Regions from separate parts of the Mycobacterium sp. NGS48 genome, predicted to be linked through region 1. Evidence: predicted binding sites of a transcription regulator. Region 1 holds the regulator's gene; the other holds the start of a gene.
What was found. Region 1 encodes LexA, which represses DNA repair genes until DNA is damaged. Its sites were predicted from a motif close to CGAACANNTGTTCG; they were not measured.

Region 1 (3,407 bases):
CGAGGAAAAGGACCGGTACACCGAGGCGAATCTCAGGTAGGCCACCTCGTCGAGGTCGCGCAACGGGCCAAGGATGGCCAACCCGACCTCGTGGCTGGCGACTTCCGGCGATCCGTTGGCCCGAACGGTGTCTTCGACTTGCTGGGCGAGCAGATTCAACGCGTCGTCGTCGACCTGGCGGCCCTGGCACGCCCGCCGCACGCCGCTGATGACTTTCTCGCGACTGAATGGTTCGGTGACGCCGCTGCGCTTGACCACAGCCAGCACCGCGGTCTCGACGGTGGTAAACCGACGTCCGCACTCGGGGCACGATCTGCGACGCCGGATCGCCTGGCCTTCATCGGTTTCCCGGGAGTCGACCACCCTTGAATCGGGGTGACGACAGAACGGACAGTGCATGGCCGCTCCTTCGCCGCGCTGATAGCCGGGTATCTCAGAACCTTCTGAGCGTACCCGCGCGGCTCCCCGCAGGCCCAGCGCCGTCGCGATCGGCACCCACCGCGCGCCGTCGGCGGCGGCTACCGTTGACGCACCGTGGTTTTGGCTGTCCACGGCCGACGGTCAGCCGACCGGTGCGATCAGGGTCTGACCGGCGGCCAGCGTCGCGGTGTCCAGACCGTTGAGTTCGCGGATGCGGTTGGCGACCTGACCGCTCGGGACGCCGGGCGCGACTCGGCCGGCCAAGTGCTGCAGTGTCTCCCCTGGTTCGACGCGCACCACGGCAAGTCGGTCGGGCATGTCCGCGGAGGTGTTCTGCACTGCCTCGCCGAACTGTGCGACCAAGCCCAGCCACACGGTGATCACCCCGGCGAGCAGAGCCAGCGCCACCGTCGTCGCCGGCGTTATGGGACGTGGCCGGTGCGGCGCCGGCGACATCAGCACACCGGTGCCCCGGTAGCGCGGCGGCGCGACGGGCGGCCTCGATGGCCGCGGCCGATCCTGCTGCCCGGCCGGACGGACCCGGACCGGCCGACTGCGACGCGGCGCACTGGGCCGGGTTGTCTCGATGACTGTCATGGGAACCCCTTCCGTCACAGATGATCGATCGCTTGTTCGAACTGTAATCGATAACACGTTCGAATACCGAACATGTGATCGATTTGTTGCATACTCAGCAGCACGATAAGACGGGGGTCCGACAGCGCAGGGGCGCCGTCGCGACACGCCTCGAACACATGTTTGAGTTTCCGCTGGATCGCGGCTACATTCGGACCTATGAGCGACAGCAGCCATACCCCGGGTGCCGGCAGCGGCCACCGCGAGCGATCCGCCGATTCGACGCTGACCGAACGGCAGCGCACGATCTTGGACGTCATCCGCGCATCGGTCAGCAGCCGCGGATATCCCCCCAGCATCCGGGAAATCGGTGATGCCGTGGGCCTGACGTCAACCTCGTCGGTGGCTCACCAACTGCGCACCCTGGAGCGCAAAGGCTATTTGCGCCGAGACCCCAACCGGCCCCGCGCCGTGGACGTCCGTGGCGCCGACGACGCGAGCACACCCACCGTGCTCACCGACGTGTCGGGCTCGGACGCGCTGCCGGAACCGACCTTCGTGCCCGTCCTCGGGCGCATCGCCGCCGGTGGCCCCATCCTCGCCGAGGAAGCCGTCGAAGACGTCTTCCCACTGCCGCGTGAGCTGGTGGGCGAGGGCGCGCTCTTCCTGCTCAAGGTGGTCGGCGAGTCCATGGTCGACGCCGCGATCTGCGACGGTGACTGGGTGGTGGTGCGTCAGCAGAACGTGGCCGACAACGGCGACATCATCGCGGCGATGATCGACGGAGAGGCCACCGTCAAGACGTTCAAGCGCACCGGCGGCCAGGTCTGGCTGATGCCGCACAACCCGGCGTTCGACCCTATCCCGGGCAACGATGCCGCCGTATTGGGCAAAGTCGTCACGGTCATTCGCAAAATCTGAAACGGGGTCAAGTCGCCTTGGTGAAGCCGTTGGCTTGGGCGACTTCCTCGGTGGTGAACCAGATTTCGGCGAACGCGTCGTCGTACAGCTCGCTGTCGGGCGTGTAGTACAGGCCGAAGCTGACATTGCCCTTGATGGGATACCCGTCGGGCGCTTCGTGTGCATCCTGCAACGGAAGGTGGATCGCGGGCTGGTCGCCCGCAGCCGGCGCCACCGACTCAGCTTCACTCTCGGCCTCCGCGGCGCTGTCTGTAGCCGCGTGCCTACCGCCGCTTATTTCGCTTGCCGTGGGGATTCGCGTCGGCGCGGTGTCCACCGCGTCGGGGTCTTCGGCCTCGGCCTCGCTCTCGAACTCGGAAGCTGCTACGCCACTGGGGGTTTCGGCGCTCGACGGCGGCTCGTCGAAACCGGCGCCGGCCGGTGACATCCAGCCGGTGTCCGGCGGACTGGCAGCGGCGGCCGCCGGAGCCGCTTCGGAATATCCGCCGGAGAACGGCGACGAGCCGGGTTCGCCGTCGGCGTCGGCTGCCCAGCGCACACGGGATTTCGGCTCGGCGTCATAGCCGGCGTCCATGTCGTGATCGGGCTCGTAAACCGGGCCTTCGCGGCGAGGCGTGCGGCGCCGACGCCGCCACGGCGCGGCCAGCGTGACCAGCGCGATCAGCAGCAGGACGGGGATGATGACCAACAGCCACCACGCGTGCCAGGCCCGCTTCCCGCCGGTGTCGGCAGGCTGCGCCGATCCGGCGGGCAGGTCCTGGCCCGGTACCTGCAGCCCGGACAACGCCGACGCCAGCTGGGTCGGTTCGGTGCTGAAGGTGTTTTTCGTCCGGTCCCAGGCGATCTTGCCCCCGGTGAACTTCTGCGCGACGATGTCGCGGTCCACCGTCTCGTCACCCACCGGGGCGCCGAGTTGGCCGGTTGCCCCGCCCAATTTGTCCCAGGCGGCCTTCATGGCGCCGCGCACGACGAACGCCCCGTGGTCGGGCGTCCAGAAAATCACCGGGTTGTCCGCGCCGGCGAACGTGCTGATCCGGCTGGCCGGCTTGATTCCGCCGTCGGCCTCATTGGCGGTGGGAAAGCCCAGGTCGCTGCCGACCGGCCCGCCCAGCGACTCGTATTTGGCCAGCACCTCGCTCTCGACGGCATTGGCGCCGGTGGCCGGGCTGAAGAAGACCTTGCCGCCGGCGAAGTTCTGGCCCTGTCCGTCGTCGCCGACCGAGTACTGTCCGCCCTGCTTGGCGCCCAACGGGCCGGACGCCCCGCCAGCGGCCCGCCAGGCCATGTTGATGGCGGCGGTCGGGTCGATCGGCACCTGCAGGCCGGTCAGTTGCTGGGCGAGTTCGGGCGGAGTGGTGGTGAACGCCTTGGTCTGCCGGTTCCACGACACTTGGCCGCCGCTGAAGAGTTGGGTGGCGACTTGGCCGTCGTAGGTTTCGTCGCCGACCGGCACGCCCAGCACTCCGCCGGAGCTTCCGAGCTTGTCCCAG
Region 2 (3,407 bases), on a different contig from region 1:
AACCAATTGCCGCGCCGTCGTGCCGTCGTCGAGTATGGGCAGGCCGCGCACCACGGCCACGGGGATCGCGGTCAGCTTGCCCTTGACCAGATCGGCGGCAGCCGCGATCTCGTCGGCGACGGCGACCTCGGTGACGACCAGCTCGTTGCCGTGCGGGTCGACGGCGCCGGCATAGTTGTGCAGCACCGCCAAACCCGCCGAGCCGACGGTGGCGTCGATCTGCCCGTTGCGCCAAGCGCGACCCATCGTGTCAGTGATCACCACGGCGACGGTGATTCCCAGCCGCTCATGCAGTTGGGTGCGCAACGCCGCGGCGCTGGCGTCGGGGTCGATGGGCAACAGCGCCAGCTCCGCGACGCCGACGTTGGAGCCATCCACGCCCGCAGCGGCCTGCACCAGCCCCTGTCGGTTTTCGGTGATCAGTGTGCGGCCCTTGCGGGCCAGTACTCGCACCGCCTCGCTGTCGACGAGCTTGCGCCGCAACGTGTCCCGCGCATCGGGGTCATCGGGCGCTGGGACCAGTCGGCCCTCGCATTTGGACACCACCTTGCTGGTGACCACGACCACGTCGCCGTCGCGCAGCCAGGGTGCGGCCGCGGCGATCCCGGCGCTCAAATCGTCGCCCGGGCGGAATTCGGGAAGACCGGGGACGGGCAGGATTTCGACCGCCGACGCACTGCCGTGCTCGCGAGCGCTGCGCTGCTCTGGCTTGTCGTCGGGGGTCACGCCGCCACGCCTGCGAGTTCCAAACCGGCGCTGACCATCTGCGCCGTCGCATCGGGATCGGCCATCAGCAGTGGTATCGAGCGCACCGCCACACCGTCGATGTCGGCATGGTCACCGTCGTGGATCAGCCAGCAGTCCAGGATGCCGGTACCTGCGCGCGAGCCGTAGTGCCGACCCACCGCCTCGGCGGTGGATGGCACGCCGATGACGGTCAGACATTCATGAGCCATGCCGCGCAGCGGTTTTCCTCCGACGATGGGGGAGTAGCCGACGACGGGAGCACTGGTCGACCGCAACGCGCCACGGACACCGGAAATAGCAAGGAGGGCGCCGATGCTCACCACCGGGTTGGACGGCGCCAGCAGGACGATATCGGCATCGGCGATCGCATCCGCGACTTCGGTTGTCGCCTGAGCCTTTTCGGCGCCAACAAAGGCGAAGCTGTGGGTGGGCACCTGGGCGCGGTAGCGCACCCACCACTCCTGGAAGTGGATCGCACGTTGATTGCCGTCGCTGGGATCGGTGATGACCACATGGGTTTCGCAGCGGTCGTCGCTGACCGGCAACAGCGTTGCGCCCGGTTGCCACCGGTCGCACAGCGCGGCGGTGATCTGTGACAGCGGATAGCCGGCCCGCAGCATCTGGGTACGCACCAAGTGGGTCGCCAAATCGCGGTCACCGAGCTCGAACCAGTCCGGCTGCACGCCGTAGCGCACCAGTTCCTCCTTGGCGTGCCAGGTTTCGTCGCGATGACCCCAGCCGCGCTGTGGGTCGACACCGCCGCCCAGGGTGTACATGCAGGTGTCCAGATCCGGGCAGATACGCACGCCGTGCATCCAGGCGTCGTCGCCGATGTTGACGATTGCGGTCAGTTCGTGCTGATCGCCTGTCGGCCCGGGGGCGAATTGGCCCAGGCTCAGCAGCCGTTGCACACCGATGAGGAAGCGGGCGCCGCCGACCCCGCCAACGAGAACCGTGACCTTCACATCGCACGACAGTACGCGCGACGAGGAGGCCCGCCGAACAGCGGCGTGAGGCGCGCACGGCGAGGTGGTCGGGTCTTCGGAGAAGCGTCGCCGACCCACCCGGGCCCGACACGCGGAGGGTCAACCGGGGCAGTGCCATCAAAAAATGGTCACGAGATGATATGGAATTCCGTCCAATCGCTTGACCTGCGGTGCTAACACGTGTGTAATCTCATCAGTGTCATTTCCCGGTTAGCCGGCCGGATTCGGTGTCGCAGACCGAGATTCGATCGTTTGTTCGAATCGAGATGGCCGCACATCAAAACAGTGGCGACATTCACGATCAACGAAACCAGGTGAGGAGGCGGAGCATGTCCTATGAACACCTTCGGGGCCTAATGGGAAGCACACCGCACACCACTGTCGGCTCGGCGATGATGGGGGCCACCGCACGACCCCATTTGAGTTTGGTGCCCGAAGCACCGGAAGTCTTTGAGCCGACGCCGGTTACACCCGACCAATGGCAAGACCGCGCCTTGTGCGCGCAAACCGACCCCGAGGCGTTCTTTCCCGAAAAGGGCGGCTCCACCCGCGAAGCCAAGAAGATTTGCCTGGGCTGCGAGGTGCGCACCGAGTGCCTGGAATACGCCTTGGCACACGACGAGCGCTTCGGCATCTGGGGTGGCCTTTCCGAACGGGAACGCCGCCGCCTCAAGCGCGGGATCATCTAGCAGCGCGTGGCTACTCGTCGTCGATCGTCGGGTCGATGACCGAGGGCTCGACGTCCAGATAAGTGGCCACCTGCGCCACCAGAATCTCGTGCAGCAAGTCGGCCAGCTCGACAGTGTCTTTCGCTCGCCGCTCGATCGGCTTGCGGAACAATACGATCCGCGCCCGGGTGGCACTGCCCCGCACGTCGACACCGGCGGGGATCAACCTGGCCAGTGCGATGGGCCCGTCAGCGACTACCTCGGGCGGCCACTGCACGCTGGCGGGATCTTTGGCCGAGATCCGCGGGATCTCGTCGACCGCCACGTCGAGCCCCGACAACCGCTCCTGCCAGCGGCGCTCGATCGGCTCGTAGGCCTCGAGCACCGCCATATCGAACCGCTCGCCGCGCGTGCGCCATCCCGGCACCGTCGGCGGCAGCAGAGGACCGCGCATATCGCGACCGCGGCGGGAAACCGGTCTGCGTATCGACCGGCCGGAGCTGCGCGAATCGCTCACGCGCCGATGGTAACGGTTGGGAATCGCGTCCGACCGCAATGCGCGTGTCCGCCGCTGTGGGGGCCTTTGGGCGCGATAGCCTTCCGAACGTGAATCTTCCGCGTCGCTGCTGTCGGCCGGGGTGCCCGCACTATGCGGTGGCGACGCTGACGTTCGTCTACTCCGACTCGACGGCGGTGGTCGGCCCGCTCGCGACCGCGCGTGAGCCACACTCCTGGGACCTGTGCGTCAGCCACGCCAGCCGCATCACCGCGCCGCGTGGGTGGGAGCTCGTCCGGCATGCCGGCCCGCTGCCCATCTATTCCGACGACGACGACTTGATCGCGTTGGCCGAAGCGGTGCGCGAGGGCCGCGAGGTGGTGGCGAGCGGACCGCCGGTCAACGGGTTTTCCGAGGCTCACAACGGCGGTGTGTCGCCCGCGGTGGCCGACGGCGGCGTGCTGGCGTCGACCGTGCAGCGGCCCACCGGCACCGGGCGCCGGCGCGGTC

Region 2: cofD (2-phospho-L-lactate transferase) is a predicted target of LexA. The motif match lies at 1,979-1,992, and genes of this name have one in related genera.

The regions. Positions count from the first base shown of each region.
Region 1 covers NZ_JCALCY010000003.1:249,736-253,142, reverse strand. The annotation lists gene nrdR (transcriptional regulator NrdR) at 1-399, opposite strand, end outside; gene AC5Y42_RS08130 (LysM peptidoglycan-binding domain-containing protein) at 562-1,017, opposite strand; gene lexA (transcriptional repressor LexA) at 1,216-1,917, shown strand; gene AC5Y42_RS08120 (LGFP repeat-containing protein) at 1,925-3,407, opposite strand, start outside.
Region 2 covers NZ_JCALCY010000008.1:27,059-30,465, forward strand. The annotation lists gene AC5Y42_RS15700 (coenzyme F420-0:L-glutamate ligase) at 1-726, opposite strand, end outside; gene cofD (2-phospho-L-lactate transferase) at 723-1,712, opposite strand; gene AC5Y42_RS15710 (WhiB family transcriptional regulator) at 2,090-2,422, shown strand; gene AC5Y42_RS15715 (metallopeptidase family protein) at 2,433-2,855, opposite strand; gene AC5Y42_RS15720 (DUF3499 domain-containing protein) at 3,008-3,407, shown strand, end outside.